Regions from separate parts of the Fenollaria sp. genome, predicted to be linked through region 2. Evidence: predicted binding sites of a transcription regulator. Region 2 holds the regulator's gene; the other holds the start of a gene.
What was found. The regulator HrcA, encoded in region 2, represses chaperone genes, less so after heat shock. The targets are predictions, from matches to a motif close to TGTTAGCACTCNNNNNNNNNGAGTGCTAACA.
Positions count from the first base shown of each region.

Region 1 (11,650 bases), 260 kb from region 2:
AAAGAAGCTGTTTCGAGCGGTACTTTACTAATATTCTCATCTCATCAAATGAGCCATGTTGAAAATTTTTGTGACAATATCGCTCTTATAAAAGATGGAAGCAATGTTTTGACTGGTAATCTTACGGAAATTAAGAAAAATATGGGCGAGGGAAGATTAAGATTAAGTTTTTACAACGATGCTGTAAATTATTTACAAGATATTTTTGATATGGTCGGACAAGATAATGTCAAGATTACTGACAATGACATAATTGTAAGAACATCTGATAAAGCTAGTGAACTAGCTAATTACGCTATAAATAAAGATAATTTTAGAGCTATAGCTAAATACGAACCAAGTCTTGAAGAGATATTTATAGAAGCGGTAGGTGATAACGATGCTAAATAAGATAAAACTAATAAGTTCATTTGAGTTTAAACAGCTTATAAAAAATAAATCATATAAAATCACTACTGCTATATTCTTTGCTTTAGCCTTGCTTGCAGCTTTTGCACCAAGACTTATTCAAGGTAATTTATTCAAATCCATCACTGAAGAATTTAATAAGACTCAAAAGCTAGGAATAATCATAAATGATGATGGTATTGATGAAAGTGAATTAAAATCATTTTTAAGTAATTATGAAGTTCATTTATATACTGATGAAGAAAAGCTAAAAGATGATGTATTAAGTAAAGAACTTGATAGAGGGGCAATTATCGATGCTGACTCAATTCAAAAATTTGTATTAAACTCTAAACTTACTGATATGGGCGATAGCTTAGATGGGGCTTTAAATGAATACAGATATAAAAAACTTATTGAATCAGAAGGAATTGATTATACAAAGCTTAAATCAATAGAGGCTAATCAATATCAAATAAATGAAGTCATCTTAGGAAAAGATTCTAAGCAAAACTATTTTATTATATATATTTTGTTATTCTTATTATATATGATTATATTAACTTATGGTCAAATAACAGCAACATCGGTAGCTAAAGAAAAAAATGACAGAACTATGGAGCTACTCATAACTTCAACTAAACCTAGATATTTGATTCTAAGTAAGGTCTTAGCAACAGTATTTAGCGCTGTACTACAAGTTTCAGCTATATTTATAGGTTTTGCTGTAGGATACTTATTTAATAAAGAATACTGGTCTGATATATTTAGCATTACAAGTGCACCTATACAATTGGTTGTAACATTCATCTTGTTTATGATAGCAGGCTTCTTCTTATACTTGTTTATATTTGCAACACTTGGAGCACTAGTTAATAAGATAGAAGAAGTTAGTCAATCAATATCATCGGCGACTATTTTGATAGTACTTGCTTATTTTGGAGCTATATTTGCATTAACTACTGGATCGGAATCTAGTTTTGTTACATTCTTATCATACTTCCCACTAACATCACCATTTGTCATGTTTATAAGGGCAGGTATGCTAAATATATCAATCGCTGAGGTAGCTCTATCATTTGCAATACTTGTAATATCAGCATATTTAATTTATAAATTAGCTTGTGACATATACAGATTAGGTACACTTCAATACGGAAACAGAATGACACTAAAGCAAGCGTTTATAGCATTAAGAGAGGATAAGAAGAATAAAAATAATGAATAAGATAATATTAAAGGGACAGACTAGCTTTGTCCCTTCTCATATATTTGAGTGCGGCCAAGCATTCAGATGGAAAAAGCTAGATGACGAGGCATATAGGTTTATATTTAGGGACATGGTTTTAGAAGCACGTTCTATAGATGATGGTATCGAGATAGTGGGCGATTTTTCAGATAAAAACGAAATTTTAAACTATTTTGACTTAAATACTGATTATGATGTGATAAAGGCAAAACTTTCTATTAACGACGAAGTGATTTGTAAAGCTATAGGTTTTGGGGGAGGCATGAGGATTCTTAAACAAGATCCATTTGAAACATATATATCCTTCATAATAAGTGCTAACAATCAAATAAAGAATATAAAAAACACAATAAAAAAACTTTCACAAATGTATGGAGAAAGACTAAATAATCCTTTTGATGATGAAGAGTACTATGCCTTTCCGACTCCATTTGCACTTTCTAACGCTAAACCTGAAGACATAAAAGAGTACGCAAGAGCTGGATTTAGATCAGAAAGAATTGTAATTGCTTCAAAGATGGTTCAAGAGGGTATAATTAATTTTGATGAGCTGAAAGAAAAAAGTATAGATGATATTAGAAAGACATTATTAGAAGTGCCAGGTATAGGCGAAAAAGTTTTTCAATGCATTTTGCTCTTTGGTTTAGGCAGAACTGATTCATTCCCAGTAGATGTTTGGGTAAAAAGGGTCATGGAAGAGCTTTACTACGGTGGAGAAGAGAGAAATAAAAAACTTATACAAGAAGATGGCTTAAGAAGATTTGGCGATTTATCAGGTTATGCTCAGCAATATCTCTTCTACTATATGAGAGAAAATTTCAAAAAGATGAAAAAAGAAGAGAAAAACGTAGATAATAAATAAAAATATTAAATAAAAGCATTTAAATTAAATTATATTATCTTGTATATTTACTATATATTGACTACAATATAATTGTTAGCACTCAAGAGTGACGAGTGCTAACAAGAAAATGATAGATATATATTTAAGGAGGAATAGATTATGAAATTAAGACCATTATCCGATAGGATAGTTATCAAAAAACTAGAAGCAGAAGAAAAGACTAAATCAGGCATAGTACTACCAAGCGCTTCAAAGGAAGCACCTGTTATGGCTGAAGTTATAGCTATAGGCGCTGACATTACAAATGACGAGAAAAAAGCTAAAGAAATTAAAGTAGGAGATAAGGTTATATTCTCAACTTATGCAGGAACAAACGCAAAAATCGACGGAGTAGAATATACTGTACTAAAATTTGCTGACATCGTAGCAGTAGTTGAAGACTAGGAGGTATTAATATGGCAAAAGAAATAAAATTCAATGCAGAAGCAAGACATAAAATGGAAGAAGGTATTAACATTCTTGCTAATACTGTAAAAGTAACACTTGGACCAAAAGGAAGAAACGTTGTTCTTGACAAATCTTTCGGCTCACCACTAATTACAAATGATGGTGTTACTATCGCTAAAGAAATAGAACTTGAAGATAAATTTGAAAACATGGGAGCACAATTATTAAAAGAAGTTGCTACTAAGACAAATGATATCGCAGGTGACGGTACTACAACAGCAACACTTCTTGCTCAAGCAATAATTAGAGAAGGACTTAAGAATATCGCTGCTGGTGCAAACCCAATGATATTACAAAATGGTATCAGAAAAGCTGTTGAAAAAACTGTTGAAAGCATCAAGTCATATTCAAGAAAAGTTGAATCATCTGATGCTATCGCTCAAGTTGCTTCAATTTCAGCTGGAGACAAGGAAATAGGTAAGCTTATTGCAGATGCTATGGATAAAGTTGGCAATGATGGCGTTATAACTGTTGAAGAATCAAAATCTATGGGCACAACACTTGAAGTTGTTGAAGGAATGCAATTTGACAGAGGATACGTTTCAAGCTACATGGTAACTGATACAGATAAGATGGTAGCTGAACTTGACAATCCTTACATTTTAATCACAGATAAGAAAATTACTAATATACAAGAAGTACTTCCTGTACTTGAAGAAATTGTTAAACAATCAAAACCATTATTAATAATTGCTGAAGACATTGAAGGCGATGCAATGGCAACACTTGTTGTTAACAAGCTTAGAGGTACATTCAACTGCGTTGCAGTTAAGGCACCAGGCTTTGGCGACAGAAGAAAAGAAATGCTACAAGATATAGCTATATTAACAGGAGCTAAAGTTATTTCTGAAGAACTTGGTTATGATCTAAAAGAAGCTACAATCGATATGCTAGGAACTGCTCAAAAAGTTAAAGTTGACAAAGAAACTACAGTTATTGTTAACGGAGCAGGAAGCAAAGATGAAATCGAAGCAAGAGTAAAACAAATCAAGACTCAATACGAAGCATCTGACTCAGACTTCGATAGAGAAAAACTTCAAGAAAGATTAGCTAAATTAACTGGCGGCGTAGCAGTTGTTCAAGTTGGTGCAGCTAGCGAAATTGAGTTAAAAGAAAGAAAATTAAGAATAGAAGATGCTCTATCAGCTACAAGAGCAGCTGTTGAAGAAGGTATAGTACCAGGAGGTGGAACTGTACTTGCAGACTCAATCAAAGCACTAGAAGCTATAGTTGATGACTTTGAAGGAGACGAAAAGACAGGCGTTAAGATTATATTAAGAGCACTTCAAGAACCAGTAAGACAAATCGCTGAAAATGCAGGTCTAGAAGGATCAGTTGTAGTTGAAAACGTTATGAACGAAAAACCTGGCGTTGGTTTTGACGCGCTTAACAACAAATACGTTGATATGATTAAATCAGGTATAGTTGACCCAACAAAGGTAACTAGATCAGCTCTTCAAAACGCAGCATCAGTAGCATCAATGATACTAACTACTGAAGCAGCAGTAGCAGACATCCCTAAGGACGATGCACCAATGGCTGGTGGCATGCCTGGCGGAATGCCAATGATGTAGAATAAATAAATAAATTATAAAATAACTCATGGCATTGGCTGTGAGTTATTTTTATGTGCAAACTTTCAAAACATTAAAAAGTTAAAATAAATAATTTTCATTTTGCTTTAGCACTGTTATTTGAATGCACCTAACAGCACTAACAATAATACTTTACAACGTTACAAAATGCTAAAAATATATTTACTTTACTTAAGAGATATAGTATAATATCTATGGTAATGGAGGGATAAACGTGAAAAGAAAACAAATCATTGACACTATGGTAGTAGGTTTTGCATTATTCGCAATGTTTTTAGGTGCTGGAAATTTAATTTTTCCACCAACATTAGGAGCCATATCCGGAGATAAATGGTACTTAGCGATGATAGGATTTATGATGACAGGTATAGGCTTGCCAATACTTGGTGTTGTTGCTGCGGCAAAAGCAGGAGGAAGACTTGAAGACGTTGCAGGAAAGGTAAATAAAACATTCTCGATTTTATTCGGTTCATTAATAATGATATGTATAGGACCACTACTAGCTATACCAAGAACATGTGCCACTACATACGAAATAGCGATTCAACCATTATTTGGAAACATTAGCCCGATACTTGTTTCAATAATTTTCTTTGGTATCACGCTATTCTTTACATTAAATCAATCAAAAGTAGTTGATAAGATTGGTTCAATTCTTACGCCAATACTACTAGTTATATTATTTACTATAATAGTATCATCTATAGTTAAGCCTATAGGCACACCAAAAAATACAGGTGTCGCACTTAATTTTGTTAACGGCTTTAAAGAAGGTTATCAAACAATGGATGCCATCGGCTCTATAATCATGGCGACTATAGTAATCAGCAGTGTTAAGAAAAGAGGTTATACAAGCCAAAAAGATATGTTTAAGATGACGGTCATATCTGGTATTATAGCTGCATGCTGCCTAGCTTTTGTTTATGGCGGACTAGTTTATATCGGAGGAACTGGCAGCGAATATCTTAATATAGATGTAGAAAATCCAAATAGAGTTGCTAATTTAATATTTATGGTTGATAAGATCATGGGTCAATACGGAACTATTGCCCTTGCATTAACAGTAGCACTAGCTTGTTTAACTACATCCATAGGCTTAACTGCAACAGCAGGAGAATTCTTCTCAGACTTAACTCATGGTAAATTAACATATAAGTCCATAGTTATATTTACATGCCTTTTCAGCGCAATAGTCGCAACAAATGGTGTAGACTCAATTATAACATTCTCGGGCCCAATACTTTCAGTTTTATATCCAGTTGCCATAGTAATAATCTTATTAAATATATTTGACCATAAGATTAAATATAAGGCAATATATAAAGGAGCTACACTTGGTGCCTTCATGGCAAGTTTATTAGATACAATTGCAAATATTGGTAAGTTCGAGCAAATCAGAAGCTTTCTTGACAGAATTCCTCTTGGATCAGAAGGTTTTGCTTGGGTAATACCAGCAGTAGTATTTGGTTTTGCCTTTATAGTGCTTGAGATGGCTCTTAACAATAGTAATCAAGATGGTGTTCTTTAGTGAAAAAGTTTAAAAAATTTTTAGATCCAATATATTCCTTAGAAAATTGGCTTAATAAACAAGGCGAGGAAAATTATAAATTAACTAGCCTAAGGGGTTCGTTTTTTGAATTTGATAAAACAGAAGCAAAATATGAATATAAAGTTTATTATTTTAAAGGACCTGAAAAAGATGTTAGATCATTTTTAACTTATGCCAGAAAAAATGATATAGAAATTTTTCAGTACCCAATAAGTGCTTCTCAAATATCATTATTTTCTTTCATGGCTGCTACATTTGACAGTAATTCACAAGATATTAATTATAAGGCAAGCTTATTTGCAACACATATCTATGTACTTATGAAACCAAAGGTGGCTGAGAGCATTGAAGAAATTTTAGGCGAGGATGATAATCTTTATTATTATAAAAGACAGATGGAAAATAAACTCATACTTGCAATAATACTAATGATGCCATTATTACTATCTTATTTTAGACTGCTTGGAGGAAGTTTTGAACAAAATAAATTTTTTGTTCAAGTTATGATAGCGGTTGAAGCATTGATTTTATTGTTTATATTATTTTTAAACTTCAAGAGGAATATATATATTAAAAGTAAAAAAGCTAAATAAAATATTAAAAAAATTAGGCTCATAAACATGGGCCTATTTGCTTTTAAATATTGAAAATTTAATTGTTTTGTGATATTATATACTTATATTTAAGTACTTAAATTTATTTTTAGGAGGGATTTAAAGTGTACGAAATTATTGAAAAAAAAGATATTGCTTTAAATACATTTCTTATGTACATAAAAGCTCCAGATATTGCTAGAAAAGCAGAACCTGGACAATTTTTAATTATTATTATTGACGAAAAGTCAGAAAGGTTACCTCTTACTATTTGTGATAGTAATCCAGAAGAAGGCACAGTTATGATAGCTGTACAAATGATTGGTTCAACTACACAAAAGCTTGGAGCGCTTAATGTAGGTGACACACTAAAAGATGTTTCTGGTCCACTTGGTAGACCTAGTGATTTTATAAATATTCCACTAGAAGATCTTAAAAAAGAATCAATCATATTCCTAGCAGGCGGTTTAGGAACTGCAGCTGTTTATCCACAAGTTAAGTGGATGCATGATCACGGTATTGATGTAGACGTTATAATCGCTGCAAGAAATAAGGACTTAATAATACTTGAAGATGAGATGAAAAAAGTTGCTAAGAACGTTTATGTTGCAACAGATGACGGTACTTATGGCTTTAGTGGACTTATTACAGATTGTCTTGAAGATTTAATTACAAATAAAGGCAAAAAATATACTTATGCAATAGTTGTTGGTCCTATGATAATGATGAAGTTTGCTTGTTTAAAGACAAAGGAGCATAATATTAAAACTATTGTATCAATGAATACAATTATGGTTGATGGAAGCGGCATGTGCGGTGCATGTAGATTGACAGTAGATGGCAAAACTGTCTTCGCTTGTGTTGATGGACCTGAATTTGACGGTCACTTGATTGATTGGAACGAAGCCTTAAGAAGATCTAGACAATATTCTAAGATAGAAAAAGAAGGTAAACACTTCTGTAATTTGATAGGAGGATTGAGATAATGGATAGATTTAAAAGAACTGAAATAAAATATCAAGATCCTAATGAAAGAATCAATAATTTTAATGAGGTATGCTATGGCTACACTGAGGAAGAATGCATTATAGAAGCAAAAAGATGTCTTCAATGCAAAAATCCTCAATGCGTCAAGATGTGCCCGGTAAATATTAATATACCAGCCTTTATACATAAACTTGCTGATAACAATCCAAAGGAAGCTGTAGATGAGTTATTTAAGTACACTACATTACCAGCAGTATGTGGAAGAGTTTGTCCTCAAGAGAGCCAATGCGAAATGACTTGTATTCTTGGCAAAAAGGGTGAAGCTATTGCTATAGGTAAACTAGAGAGATATGCTGGCGATTATGCTTTGAAAAATGGCGTAAGGCTTACAAAGACTGCTAAAAATAATGGCAAAAAGGTAGCTGTAGTTGGTAGCGGTCCTTCTGGAATCACTTGTTCAGCTGATTTAGCTAAACTTGGCTATGATGTAACTATGCTGGAATCTCTTCATGAAGCAGGAGGAGTATTAACTTATGGAATTCCTGAGTTTAGATTACCTAAAGATGCAGTTGTTAAGAGAGAGATAGAAAATATTAAGTCCTTAGGCGTTAAGATTAAACTAAATACTATAGTTGGAAGAACAGTAACAGTTGATGAATTATTAGATGAATACGACGCTGTATTTATCGGCACAGGAGCTGGACTTCCAGTATTTATGAACATTCCAGGTGAAAACTATAACGGAGTTTTCTCTGCGAACGAGTATTTAACTAGAACAAATCTAATGAAGGCGTATTTAGAAGATACAGCTACACCTATAAGAGTAGGTGTTAACACAGTTGTAGTGGGTGCAGGTAACGTTGCGATGGACGCAGCTAGAACAGCTAGACGTTTTGGCTCAAATGTTACAGTTGTTTATAGAAGAGAGGATAAAGACATGCCTGCTCGTAGAGAAGAGATTGAAAATGCTAAAGAAGAGGGCATCAACTTCATGTTCTTAACTAATCCAGTAGAAATTTTGGCTGATGAAAACGGTGATGTTAATAAAGTAAGATGCATTAAGATGGAGCTAGGAGAACCTGATGCCTCTGGTAGACAAAGGCCAGTTAAGATTGAAGGTTCAGAATTCGATATAGATGCTGATGTTGTAATTATGGCGTTAGGAACAAGACCTAATCCACTTATTAAAGAAACAAGTACTGGAATTAAATTTAACGAAAAAGGCGGCATCATAGTTAATGAAGGAGAAAAAACTTCTCGTGACTATGTATATGCTGGCGGAGACGTAGTAACAGGTAGTGCTACAGTTATTGAAGCCATGGGTGCTGGTAAAAAAGCTGCTAAAGCTATTGACGAGGCACTTTCAAAATAATTATTTAAGGTAGTGGTGAGAAAATGTTTGTAGATGTAAAACACATGTATAAGAGATATAAGATGGGTGATAGCGTTATTGTTGCTAATAATGACATCAATTTTTCATTCAATAAGGGCGAATTAGTTGTTATAGTTGGTCCATCAGGAGCTGGTAAATCAACTCTATTAAATATTATTGGAGGCATGGATACAGCTGACGAGGGCGAAATTTTAATTGATGGCAAAGACATACAAAAATACAACGAAAAAGAACTTACCACTTACAGAAGATATGATATAGGCTTTGTATTTCAATTTTATAACTTGGTTCAAAACTTAACTTGTCTTGAAAATGTCGAATTAGCTAGCCAAATTGTTAAGGATGCCATTGATCCAATGCAAGTATTGAAAGATGTTGGTCTAGAGGATAGAGCAAATAACTTCCCATCGCAAATTTCAGGCGGTGAGCAACAAAGAGTTGCCATAGCAAGAGCTATTGCTAAAAATCCGAAACTATTGTTATGCGATGAGCCTACTGGTGCACTAGATTATCATACAGGTAAAAAGATATTAAAATTATTACAAAGAAGAAGCTTGGAAGACGGCAATACTGTTGTTATAATAACTCACAATAAAGCCATCACTCCAATAGCCAACAGAGTTATAGAGATAAATGACTCAAAAGTAAGAAATATGTATGTGAATGAGAATATTCAATCTATAGATGAGATAGAATGGTAGTGATTTTATGAAGAAAAAAGCATTATGGAAAGATATATTTAGAGAGATAAAAAATTCTACTGGTAGATTCATTTCTATAGTCCTTTTAATAACTCTAGGCGTTTTTGTTTATACTGGTTTAAAATCTGTTGGACCCCTTATGAGAAAAACAGCAGATACTTTTATAGACGAGTCGAATCTTGCGGATATTTATTTAAATTCACAATTTTCTCTAGAAGATAAGGATAAGGATATAATAAAGTCTGAAGCTGATATTAAAGACATTGAATATGTTTATAGTGAGGACGTACTTGAAAAAGGCAGCGAAGCTATAATAAATCTTGAATCGCTTCCTGAAAAAATTTCTATGCCTAAACTTATTGAGGGCAGAATGCCAGAAAATAATGAAGAGATAGTTGTTGATGCCTATCCTATAAAAAACGCTTTTAATATAGGCGATGTAATTGAATTTGATAGCAAAAAGTCAAAATTTGATTTTGAAAGCAAAAAAATTCTAAAAAATTATAAATTTAAAGTAGTTGGTAAAGTTGTTTCTGCTGAGAATATGTCAACTGTCATGAAAGGCACAAGCAAAAAAGGCTTAGGTGACTACGACTCTTTTGCTTATGTACTTAAAGATGCTTTTAATGATACTGATGAGAGCAAAGCAAGAATCATTTTAAATGGCTTAGATGGTTTAAAGACAACAGATAGAGAATATAAAGACATTGTTAGTAAAAACAGAAGAAGCTTAATAAGCGCCTTTAATGAAAGATCTATAGAAAAATTTGAAAGTATTAAGGCTGACATCAGAGAAAAAATTGATGACGCTGATGAGAAGATAGCAGATGCTGAGAAAAAACTTACTGATGCTAAGAAAGAGCTTGACGATGCTAAAGTAAAACTTGCTGACGCAAAAAAATCATACAACGATGGCAAAAAGAAATATAATGACTCCATTAGTGAAGCTGAAAAAACATTATCTGACAATAAAAAGACTTTAGATGAGAGTAAAGAAACACTTGATAAAAATAAAGCTGATTTAGACGACGCAAAGATAAAATTAGATGAATTAAAATCTAAATTAGATGAACTAAAAGAAACTTATGAAAGCTCTATGGCTGAGTATACAGCTAAAAAAGAAGAGATGGACAAGGCATTAGAAGCTATGTCTGGATTACCTCAATCTAGCATCCCTGCTGATAAGGCCGAAGAGTTCAAGAAGGGCAAAGAAGAGCTTGAAAAAGCAAAAGCTCAATTAGATGAGCTAAAAGAAACAATAGATAATCTCGAAATTACTTATATACAAAATAAAGCCAAATATGATGAAGGCATAATTAAATTAAATGAAGGTTATGATAAGTATAATGACGGACTAGAAAAATACAATACAGGTCTTAAAGAATTTGAAGATAAAAAAGCGTCAGGTCTAAAAGAATTAAAAGACGCTAAGAAGAAAATTTCAGACGGACAAAAAGAATATGATGAAGGCGTAGAAAAATATGATTCTGAAAAAATTAAAGCTGATAAGAAGATAAAAGACGCTAAGAGCGACCTTGATGAAGCTAAAAGAGTTCTTAAAAACATGAAGAGACCTACATTTAATATAATAGACAGAGAAAATATCGAAGGTTTACAACTATTCTACGACTCAGGTCATAGAATGGATATACTTGCCTTAGTTTTCCCAGCATTTTTCTTTCTAATCGCATCAATCGTTGCTTTAACAGCACTTATGCGTATGGCTGAAGAAAGAAGAACACAAATTGGTACATTCAAAGCACTTGGCTACAATAATTTTGATATTTATAAAAAATATTTATTTTATGGTTTTGTTGCGACTACTATTGGAGTAATTATTGGTAT
Region 1 is NZ_JBXXYC010000001.1:263,993-275,642, forward strand. Features, by position in the region: gene AC2UOP_RS01405 (ABC transporter ATP-binding protein) at 1-390, shown strand, start outside; gene AC2UOP_RS01410 (ABC transporter permease) at 380-1,615, shown strand; gene AC2UOP_RS01415 (DNA-3-methyladenine glycosylase family protein) at 1,608-2,498, shown strand; gene AC2UOP_RS01420 (co-chaperone GroES) at 2,640-2,924, shown strand; gene groL (chaperonin GroEL) at 2,936-4,561, shown strand; gene brnQ (branched-chain amino acid transport system II carrier protein) at 4,797-6,110, shown strand; gene AC2UOP_RS01435 (DUF2812 domain-containing protein) at 6,110-6,724, shown strand; gene AC2UOP_RS01440 (sulfide/dihydroorotate dehydrogenase-like FAD/NAD-binding protein) at 6,850-7,710, shown strand; gene gltA (NADPH-dependent glutamate synthase) at 7,710-9,083, shown strand; gene AC2UOP_RS01450 (ABC transporter ATP-binding protein) at 9,107-9,805, shown strand; gene AC2UOP_RS01455 (FtsX-like permease family protein) at 9,813-11,650, shown strand, end outside.
Region 1: the regulator HrcA is predicted to act here: its motif matches at 2,572-2,602, upstream of AC2UOP_RS01420 (co-chaperone GroES).

Region 2 (11,650 bases):
ATAATCAATACAAATACGATCATTGAAGAGGATACAAATGATGTTATCATATTACCGAGCGGCGAGGAAGAGCCTGATCAAATCAAGCCTGACAATGATGCGATAAAACCAAATCCTAATGCAAATGACAATCCAAGCATAAAACCTAATCCAGATGGCTATGCTCATCTAACGAATGTAGTTTTAACTAGATATAATGACAAAGACGCGGTCTTATTCCAAGGCTTAAAGGGCAAGTACAAAGTGACTAAGCTTGATAATCCAGATAGGCTTGTACTTGATTTTGAAAAAGCAATCTTTGATGATCCAGAGCTTTATAGGGAATACAGTATTGTAATGAATGGCATCAAAGGCATTAGAGCGAGTCAATTCGCTGACAATGACACATCTAAGTCTGATAAGAATGTTAGGATAGTTATGGATCTTGAAGATAGCGCCATAGATTATCAAATTGATGAAACGAACGATGGACTTGTATTTTATATCAAAAAATCGATGAAGAGCTTTTATTCATACGATGGCAGAAATTTTGCTATAAAAAATACTGAGGGAAGGGTCTCTGAGCATACTTATGATGATTTAAGAAAAACTATTACCATGAGCGTTGAGACTAATAAAGATATCGAGACTGGCACTGAGAAATTTAAGGATCCATTTATAAGCTCGCTTGTGATTGAAAAAGCGGCCAATGGATATACATTCACCATAAATCTAGTGAGAAATGCACTTGTAGAAAAAAGTGATGACAGGGACGCTGACTATAGTCTAAGACTAAGTAGGATAGTTAATAGCAAGCCATCTGATTATCTAATCATGATTGACCCGGGTCACGGAGGAAAGGACCCAGGAGGAGTATCAAAGATTGATGGTTCTAGTGAAGTTGACTTTATCCCGATAGTTGCTAGAGCTTTGGAGGCAAAACTTAAGGCTGCAGGCTACAATGTCATGAAAACTAATGATACTATCGATGAATATGTTGATATTTTTGAAAGAGCTAAGATGGCTAATAGTGTTAACGCAGATGTATTTATAAGCATTCATGCGAATGTTGCTGATTCACCAGCTGCATCTGGCTTTGAGGTTCTTTACTCGAGTGAAGCAAAGCATAAGAACAAGACTAGAAAGCAAACTGAATTTGCAAATTGCATTTTAAATGCTGTTGGTGAACTTGTTGGCAACAAGGGACGCGGTCTTAAAGAAGGCGCCTACGTTGTTACAAGAAATACGAACATGCCGGCGGCTCTGCTTGAGATGGAATTCTTATCGAGTAAGAAGGGGCTAGCACTTTTAAAGAGCCAAGCCTACCTTGATAAGATGGTTGATGGTTTATTTAACGGCATCGTAGATTATTTGAACAATTATTATTAGAGGTTATTTATGAAAAAAGTTATTGTTTCAACAAACAATCAAAATAAATTAAAAGAAATTAAATTAATATTTCACGAGTTAGGTTACGAAGTTCTTTCTAAAAAAGAGGCTGGCATAGATGATTTTGATGTCGATGAGACAGGCACTACATTAGAGGAGAATGCCTACATCAAGGCGAAGGCTCTTCGTGATATGGTAGATTGCGCTGTAATTAGCGACGACTCAGGCCTTTTCTGCGATGGACTTTATGGCGAGCCAGGCATTTATTCGGCTCGTTACGCTGGCGAGCACGGTGATGACCATAAGAACAACGAGCTTTTACTAAAAAATCTTGAAGGAAGAGACAGAACAGCTCACTTCAAGAGTGTTATCTGTTTTATAGATGAAAACAATAAAGTTTTCTATGGACATGGCAATGTAGATGGTGAGATACTTTATGAATACAGAGGCACAGGCGGTTTTGGCTACGACCCACTCTTCTTACCAAAGGGTCATGACAAGACTTATGCTGAGATAGGTACTGAAGAGAAAAATAAGTTTTCTCATAGAAAAAGAGCCCTAGAAGATATTAAGGAAAAGATCTTACTTGAAGAAAAACATAAGGAGCTATATAAAAAAGTAGACTTTGCTTTGACGCTTGATGAGATGAAAAATATTTTCAGAGTAAATAAGATTGCTGATGGCTCACGAAGAGAGAATGATGCTGAACACAGTTTTCATGCGGCAGTTCTTGCGCCGGTTTTTAAGAACATGGGCAAGTTTGAGGTTGATGCAAATAAAACGGCGGTATTACTTTTGTATCATGATTTGATTGAGATATACGCTGGCGACACATATTGCTACGACACTAAGGGCAATGAGAGCAAGAAGCAAAGAGAGAGCGAAGCGGCTGATAAATTATATTCAAAGCTTGATTCATTAGGCGCTGAGCTAAGAAAATATTGGGAAGAGTTTGAGGCGGCTGAGACAAATGAAGCGAAGTACGCGAACGCTCTTGATAGATTCCAACCACTTTTGATGCATTTTGCATTTAACTCGCACTCTTGGCAAGATCACAAGATAACAAAGGAAGCCGTTCTTAAGAGGATGGCACCTATAAAGATATATTCAGACGAAATGTATGATTTTGTTTTGGATTATGTAGAAAGTCAATTTAAGAAAGAGGAGATGATTTAATGAAAATTACACTAAATGAAAAAAATGGTATCAAGGTCTTACCAGTATTTGAAGATGAAAGAGATTTTTTCGAAAAATCAGTAGGACTTGATGCTCTAGTAGAAAAAGAATACTTTACAGGTAAGGCTAGCGAAGTATTTGCAAAGCTTGGCGAAGATGAAATAATTTATCTTGGTCTTGGTAAAAAGAATGAGATCACTACAAAGAAAATTATAGTAGCTTTCTTTGAATTAGCTAAGGCACTTAGAAAGTATAAAATTAAAGATGCAAACATCATTTTCAATAAGAAGCTTGATGGTCTTTGCTACAAGACTACTATGAAGGCTATAGTTGATGGCCTTGCATGCTTTGATTATGATTTTGATAAATATTTATCTGATGATAACAAGCCAACAAAGCTTGGAACTATAAATATAGAAGTTATTGAGAACAAGAAAGATAAGGCTAAGGAAGCTGTTGAAGAGGCTCTTAACATTGCCGAAGGATATTCACTAACAAAGGATTTAGTCAATACACCAGCAATTGATATGTATCCAGAAGTTTTAGCTAATAGAGCTAAGGAAGACCTTGAGCCGCTTGGAGTTACTGTTGAAATTTATGGCAAAAAAGAGATTGAAGAACTTGGTATGAAGGCATTCTTAGCAGTTGCAGTTGGTTCAGACAAAGAGCCAAAGCTAATTGTTATGAAATATATGAATGGTGAAGCAGGCGATAAACTTACTGCACTTGTTGGTAAGGGCTTAACATATGACTCAGGCGGATATTGCATCAAAAACCCACAAGGCATGGCTACAATGCACATGGACATGGGCGGAGCAGGTGCAGTTATAGGCGCAATGCACGCTATCGCCAAAAACAAGGTTAAGAAGAACGTTGTAGCAGTTGTTGCTTCATGTGAAAACTTAATTTCAGGTAAAGCTTACAAGACTGGCGACTTAATCGGATCCATGTCTGGTAAGACTATAGAAGTAGCTAATACTGACGCTGAGGGCAGACTTACTCTTGCAGATGCTATTTATTACGCATGTGATGTGCTTAAGGCTGATAGAGTAGTTGACCTAGCTACACTTACAGGCGCTTGTGTAGTTGCACTTGGCTCATATAGAACTGGTGTTGTTACAAATAACGATGAGTTCATGAACGAAATGAGTGACGCAGCAAAAAGAGCTGATGAAAAGCTATGGTTAATGCCTAATGACGACGAGTACAAGGACATGGTTAAGGGAACTATGACTGATTTACTAAACTCAGTACCTGGCGGCGCTGGTATGATCACAGCTGGTATGTTCCTTGAAAACTTTGTTAAGGAAGGAACTCCATGGATACACATGGATATAGCAGGAACTTCAGATACTTCAAAGGACTTTGCTCAATACAAAAAAGGCTCAACTGGCGTTCCAGTTAAGACACTTTATTATTTAATAAATTCTGAACACAGTTGCTAATATTTATTTAGATAAAAATAAAGCTCTTCTCATTTTGATATGAGAAGAGCTTTTTAATGCGAAAACTATTTACTTAAATATTTTTTATATGCTTCTTCATCTAAAACTAAGTCAAACTCACCTATAAACTCGGTAAAGTCTTCTTCGTTTAAGAAGCCTCTTTTGAATCTATATAGGCCATCTTCATCGTCAAGCTTAAAAATTCCTCCAAAATCATATTTCTTAGCGCCATGCTCCTTCGCATACTTAATCATTTCCCATTGCATTTGATAGTTTGGCATAAAATTTCTGTGAAGATTGTTTGAAGCGCCATACATATACCAAGCGTATTCCTTATACATAATGAGTATCGCACTCGATAGAGGAGTACCCTCAAAGTCTGATAAAAATATTTTAGCGTCGTAATTATCTATAAGTCTCTTAAAATAATCTTTCGGTCTATAAGTGATGCCGTTACGCTCAGCCATAACCTTAGTTTCTTCGAAGAAGGTATTTAAGTCCTCATCCATTTGCGAAAGTCTAGTCGTAACACCTTTTCTGTAGCTTAGGCGAATGTTGTAGCGCGTTTTTGAGTGGAAGCCTGCTAAAACATCGTCCTCACTTTTATTTATATCGATGATTGCATTTCGCCTTGGCTGAATAAAGCTGTGTTCATCAGCGCCTCTCGTTCTTATTTTTAATTCTGTATCCTTATATAAACGGGTAAGTTTATCATCATAGGCAATGGCTGGATCAAATCTTAATAAAAATGCGTCCTTAAACTTTTCTATCTTTTTCACTTCATCTACTAAGGCTAAAACAGTTTTTTTATCATAAATATCACAAACAGGTCCGCGATTGGCATAAAGAAGCCACTTTCCATCTATTGCCTTAATAGACAAAATGCTCATAGCAGCAATTATCTCACCATTATTTTCTAAATAAACATAGTCTTCAGACCAATTATTTTTAATTTTCGCCCACGATCTGTCTTGAGTTAAAAAGCTATATTTAGAGTTTTTTACGAATTCATCGTAGCGCTTTATTTCATTTGCATCGTTTAAATTTAATATTGACATCTAATTTATCAACTTCTTTCTATAATTACTAATCTATAAATATTATAACATAAACTGAGACTACTTGCATAATAATAAAAATTTTCATCATTCTTTGTAATTCGTGGTCAAAATATGATATAATTAAAAAGGAGGTTTTTTTATGGAGAACAATTTTAATGATAATAATATAAATGAAAATATTGATATAAATGAAAAAGCAAAGGCAGCTAGTGAAAATGAAGTATTAGAAGCTGCAGAGGCGATGGCTAAGGCAAAACAAGATGACATCAAGTCGTGGATATTCTCAATAGTTGTAACAGTCGCCATCACTTTATTTTTAGTAAACTTTGTTTTTGCTCTAACAAGGGTTGAGGGCATATCGATGGAGCCGACTCTACATACAGGCGATAGGGTCTTCGAATGGAAGCTATTTAAGTACTTCAAGGAGCCAAAGAGACAAGAAATTGTTGTTATTAGGGGCGAAAAAACTAACGGTGACCACTATATCAAGAGACTAATCGGTCTTCCAGGTGATGTCATCGACATAATTGATGGAGAAGTTTATGTCAATGGTGATAAGCTCGACGAACCGTATTTAGACAGAAAAACTAGTGAGCAAAACGGCAATCACTGGGTTGTACCAGAGGACTCATACTTTGTTATGGGGGACAACAGAGAAGGAGGTAACTCCTACGACTCAAGAAGCTTTGGACCGATAAAGAAGTCATATTTACAAGGTAAGGCCTTATTTAGATTTTGGCCTTTGAATAAATTAAAATTATTTAGATAGGATGATAAGATGGATCAAAAATATATACGTAACTTTTCAATCATAGCGCATATCGACCACGGTAAATCTACTTTGGCTGATAGAATCATTGAAAAGACTGGATTACTTACTCAAAGAGAGATGCAATCACAAGTTTTGGATAGCATGGATCTTGAAAGAGAAAGAGGAATAACAATTAAATTAAAGGCGATACGCTTGATTTATAAGGCAAAAGATGGACAGGACTATATTTTTAACTTGATAGATACTCCTGGTCATGTCGATTTTAACTACGAAGTGAGTAGATCGCTTAAGGCGTGTGAAGGCGCAGTACTTGTTGTTGACGCAACTCAAGGCGTTGAAGCGCAAACGTTATCAAACGTGTACTTAGCTATAGACCAAGATTTGGAGATACTTCCTGTTATTAATAAGATGGATTTACCAAGCGCAAGACCAGATGAAGTTAAGGAAGAGATTGAAGACATCATAGGCCTTGACACGACTGAAGCGCCTTTAATCAGCGCAAAGAGCGGTCTTAACATAGAAGATGTTTTAGAGGACATCGTTAAAAATGTTCCACCACCAAATGGTGATAAGAACAAGCCACTTAAGGCGCTTATATTTGACTCAATATATGATGCTTACAGAGGTGTTATCTGCTACATCAGAGTTTTCGATGGCATTATTAAAAAAGGTACAAAGATTAAGATGATGCAGACAGGCTCTGTATTTGAAGTTGATGAAGTTGGCGTAAATAACACCTCTTTATTAAAGAAAGACACTCTTGAAGCAGGCGAGGTAGGTTATTTCACTGCGCAGATTAAAAATGTGAAGGACGCAAGAGTTGGTGACACTATCACTTATCTTGACAATCCAACAGCTGAGCCACTTAGCGGATACAAAAAAGTTGTACCAATGGTTTACTGCGGTATATATCCAGCAGAGGGCGAAGATTTTAACAGCGTTAGAGAGGCTCTTGAAAAACTTCAAGTTAATGATGCATCACTTGTTTTTGAAGCAGAAAATTCAGTTGCCTTAGGCTTTGGTTTTAGATGCGGCTTCTTAGGACTACTTCACATGGAGATAATTACTGAAAGACTTGAAAGAGAATTTAATCTAAATATAATCACAACTGCACCATCAGTTATTTATGAAGTTCATAAAAAAGATGGTTCAACGATATTTATACAAAACCCATCCAACCTTCCTGATCCGAGTGAAATTGATTACATGGAAGAGCCGGTTGTTAACGCTGAGATCATGACTCCAAAGGAATATGTCGGCGCTATCATGGATATTTGTCAAAATAGACGTGGCGAATTTATAAATATGGAATACCTTGATCAAACAAGGGTTACACTTCATTATAAAATGCCACTAAATGAGGTTATATATGATTTCTTCGATGCACTTAAATCAAATACAAAGGGCTATGCATCGCTTGATTACGAAATCTCAGGCTATCAAAGAAGTGAGCTTGTTAAGGTTGACATACTTATCAACGGAGACCTTATCGACGCGTTCAGCTTGATTTTACACGAGTCAAACGCTTATGAAAGAAGTAGATCAATTGTCGAAGGACTAAAGGATGTTATCCCAAGACATCAATTCCAAATACCTTTACAAGCAGCCATCGGCTCAAAGATTATAGCGAGAGAAACAATCAAAGCGCTTAGAAAAGACGTTCTTGCGAAATGCTACGGCGGCGATATTTCAAGAAAGAAAAAATTACTTGAAAAGCAAAAAGAAGGTAAGAAGAGGATGCGCCAAATTGGCTCAGTAGAACTACCACAAGAGGCCTTCCTATCAGTATTGAAGTACAAGGAAAAGAAATAATGAATAAATTAGGAATATATATACATATTCCTTTCTGTGAAAGAAGATGTAAATATTGCGATTTTACATCTTCTATTTTTAATCAAAGCAGAATGAAGGAGTATCTAGAAAATTTATTGTTGGAGATAAAAAATAATAAGGAGCTATTAAAAAATTACATTGTTGATACCATATTTATAGGTGGAGGCACGCCATCTTTATTAAGCATAGACGAACTAACTAGCCTTGTGAATGGTTTACGTGAGGCTATAAACTTAGATGAAAATTACGAATTTACCATAGAAACAAATCCAAACTCAATAAGTGAAGAAAAATTAATAGCTTATAAAAATTTAGGAATAAACAGAATTTCTATAGGGGTGCAAAGCTTTAACGATAGGCTTCTTAGGATTATTGGTAGGCTTCATACAAGTGAAGAAGCTAGAGAAAAAATTAAATTAGCAAAAAAATATTTTGACAATCTTAGTCTTGATTTTATTTTTTCACTGCCAACAGAAACTTTATCAGATGTAATCGATTCCATTGACATAGCAAAGGAACTAGGCGCTTCGCACGTATCGCTTTATTCACTTATACTTGAGGAAGGGACTAAACTTAGCGCTTTGGTAGACAGAGGCGTTTATAGAGTGAATGATCAAGTGACAGATAGGCTCATATATAGAAAAGCAAGCGAGCACTTGGAAAAACTTGGCTACAAGCAATATGAAATTTCAAATTTTGCTAAGGACAATCGCTACTCAAGGCATAATTACAAATACTGGTCCATGGATGAGTATCTAGGCCTTGGCATGGCGGCACACTCATTTATTAAAAATAAAAGATTTTTTAATGCGAGCACTTTTAACGAATACTTTGACGATGTGAAGAAAAATATTTATCACGATGAAGAAATTTTGTCAATAGAAGATAAAATTACTGAGTATATAATTTTTAAATTAAGGACAAATGAAGGCATAATTATAGACGAGATTAATAAAAATTTCGATATAGATTTTGAAGATATATATAAGGAAGAATTAAAGAAAGCGATAGATGAAAAACTATTAAAAAAATGTGGCGGAAGATATTTTTACACAGAGCTTGGCAAGGACCTTGCGAACCAAGTAGAGATACTTTTTGTATAAGGAGAGGCTATGATTGATATAATTAAAAAAGCGATTGAGTACCTAGAAAATATTTTTGATGGTAACTCAGACGGTCACGGCGCAGATCACAGCCTGAGAGTTTATAATAATGCATCTTTGATAAGAAAAGCTTATGAATGCAATGAGCTATATGTAGATTTAGGAGCTCTTCTTCATGACGTCGACGATCATAAGTTATTTAATAATAAAAATAATGAAAACGCTAGAAAATTTTTAGTTGAAAATGATTTTGATAGTGAAGCAATTGAAGATATTGTTGAGATAATCAATTCAGTTTCATTTACAAAGAACAGGGGAACCAAGCCAAAAACACTTGAAGCATGCATAGTACAAGATGCTGATAGGCTTGATGCGATAGGAGCTATAGGCATCGCTAGAACCTTTATGTATAGCGGTAAACATGAACGCGGCATAGAAGACTCATTAAAGCATTTCGATGAAAAGCTATTATTATTAAAAGACATGATGAACACTGACGAAGCAAAAAGGCTCGCCCAAAAAAGAGATAGCTTTATGAAGGAATTTTTATCAGAAATAAATGATGAGCTTGGCTATAAAAATAAATATCTGTATAAAAGGCGATTTTATCGTCTTTTTTTATGCTTTTAAGAAAAATTTTGCAAAAATTTTGAAAAAAATTAAATATTTTTGAAAAAAGCTTGATTTTTTTATTATTTTGGGTATAATAGAAATAGAGTTAGCACTCACCGAGTAAGAGTGCTAACAAAAACGACGGAAGGTGATCAATTGGATGAGAGAAAATTAAAGATTTTAAAAGCTATAATCAGCTCATACAATGAAACTGGCGAACCGGTTGGCTCAAGACTTGTTGCCAAAGACGACTCCATTGGTCTTAGCTCAGCAACTATTAGAAATGAGATGCAAGACCTTGAAGAAGCGGGCTACTTAATCAAAACTCATCTCTCTAGCGGAAGAGTGCCATCGCAAAAGGCATATCGCTTGTATGTTGACATGGTACTTCAAAAAGACTTCGAAAAATTATCATCTTCAGAAAAGAAATTTTTCTTAGATGATATAAAAGATAAGTCAAAGAACTTAGATAGTATGATAGGAAAGATGTCAAAAGTTTTATCAAGCTTAACTGATTTTACATCACTTGCTTATATAAGGAAGAGCGGCGAGACAAAGTTAAAGAGCTTGGAGCTTTTAAAAGTTGATGAAAATAAAATTCTTGCCATCTTTGTATATGAAGACTTTGCCATTGACAAGAAATTGATAACGCTTAATGAAGATATAAATGAAGAAGAACTTAATTATTTTAAAGAGATTTTAAATAAGAATTTAGCAGGCAAGTCCATAAATTCGGTTGATTTCAACACACTTAAATATGAAAAGGACAGCCTTCTTAAATACAGAAGCATTTTAGATAGCGTTTTAGAAAAGTTTTCACAAAAAGACGAAAAGAATAATGCAAATAGCATATTCCTAGAAGGAATAAATAAGATTTTAAATTATCCAGAGTATTCAAATTTTGATAAGGCAAAAGAATTAATCGAGCTTCTCGAAGACAAAAAGGGCCTACTAAATTTACTTGAGAGCGAAAATTTGGATAAAGATCTTGTTATTAAGATAGGTAATGAGAATGATATCGACATATTTGATAATATTGCCTTAGTTCTTAAGAATGTAAACATCTTGGATAATGAAGTTACTTTTGGTTTAATCGCACCAATGAGAATTGATTACAAAAAAGTTCTTTCTATATTTGATGATTTTTATATGGATGATTTATTTTAGGAGGGATTAGATGAAAAAAGATAAAACAATAGATATGGATGAAGAAAAGCTTATAAATGAAGAAGCAGAAGAAGCTCAAGAAAAAGCTGAAGCTGAAGAGCAAGATGGCGTGTCATCTGAAATAAATGATCTTCAAACAAAGCTTGTGAGACTTCAAGCAGACTTTCAAAATTATAAAAAGAGAGTAGAAAAAGAAAAGGACGACCTAGTATCGATAGGCGTTGTAAGTATTGCAAATGAAATACTTCCTGTCATAGATAACTTTGAAAGAGCCTTGGAGCATGAAGGTGACAGTGCTTCGTTTAAGGAAGGCATGGAGCTTATCTACGAAGGATTAAAAAATGCTCTCAAAGCAAAGGGCATAGTTGAGTTAAAAGCACTAGGCGAGGACTTCAATCCAGATTTTCATCAAGCGGTATCTATGGGCCACAACGATGAATACAAAGAAAATCAAGTCATAGAAGTTTTATTAAAAGGTTATGAATACAATGGCAAGGTTATTCGCCATGCCATGGTTATTGTAAATAAATAAGAAAATTATTAAGGAGGAAATATATTATGGGAAAAATAATTGGTATTGACTTAGGTACAACAAACTCTTGTGTATCAGTAATGGAAGGTGGAGAAGCTATAATCATTCCTAACGTTGAAGGTAATAGAACTACTCCATCAGTAGTTGCTTTCACAAAAGACGGAGAAAGATTAGTAGGAGAAACAGCTAAAAGACAAGCTATAACAAATCCAGACAGAACTATCTCATCAATTAAAAGAGAGATGGGCAGTAACTATAAGATTGACATAGACGGAAAAGATTATACACCACAAGATATATCAGCAATGATATTACAAAAATTAAAATCAGACGCAGAAAGCTATTTGGGAGAAAAAATTACAGAAGCAGTTATCACTGTTCCTGCATATTTCACAGACGCTCAAAGACAAGCTACAAAGGACGCTGGTAAGATCGCTGGCCTTGAAGTAAAGAGAATCATAAACGAGCCAACAGCAGCAGCACTTGCTTATGGTATGGACAAAGAGCATGGCCAACACAAGATTATGGTATATGACCTTGGCGGAGGTACATTCGATGTGTCTATCCTAGAAGTAGGCGAC
Region 2 is NZ_JBXXYC010000001.1:525,903-537,552, reverse strand. Features, by position in the region: gene AC2UOP_RS02675 (N-acetylmuramoyl-L-alanine amidase) at 1-1,368, shown strand, start outside; gene rdgB (RdgB/HAM1 family non-canonical purine NTP pyrophosphatase) at 1,378-2,544, shown strand; gene AC2UOP_RS02665 (leucyl aminopeptidase) at 2,544-3,989, shown strand; gene AC2UOP_RS02660 (lipid II:glycine glycyltransferase FemX) at 4,055-5,047, opposite strand; gene lepB (signal peptidase I) at 5,190-5,819, shown strand; gene lepA (translation elongation factor 4) at 5,829-7,634, shown strand; gene hemW (radical SAM family heme chaperone HemW) at 7,634-8,758, shown strand; gene AC2UOP_RS02640 (HD domain-containing protein) at 8,768-9,388, shown strand; gene hrcA (heat-inducible transcriptional repressor HrcA) at 9,527-10,537, shown strand; gene grpE (nucleotide exchange factor GrpE) at 10,548-11,069, shown strand; gene dnaK (molecular chaperone DnaK) at 11,096-11,650, shown strand, end outside.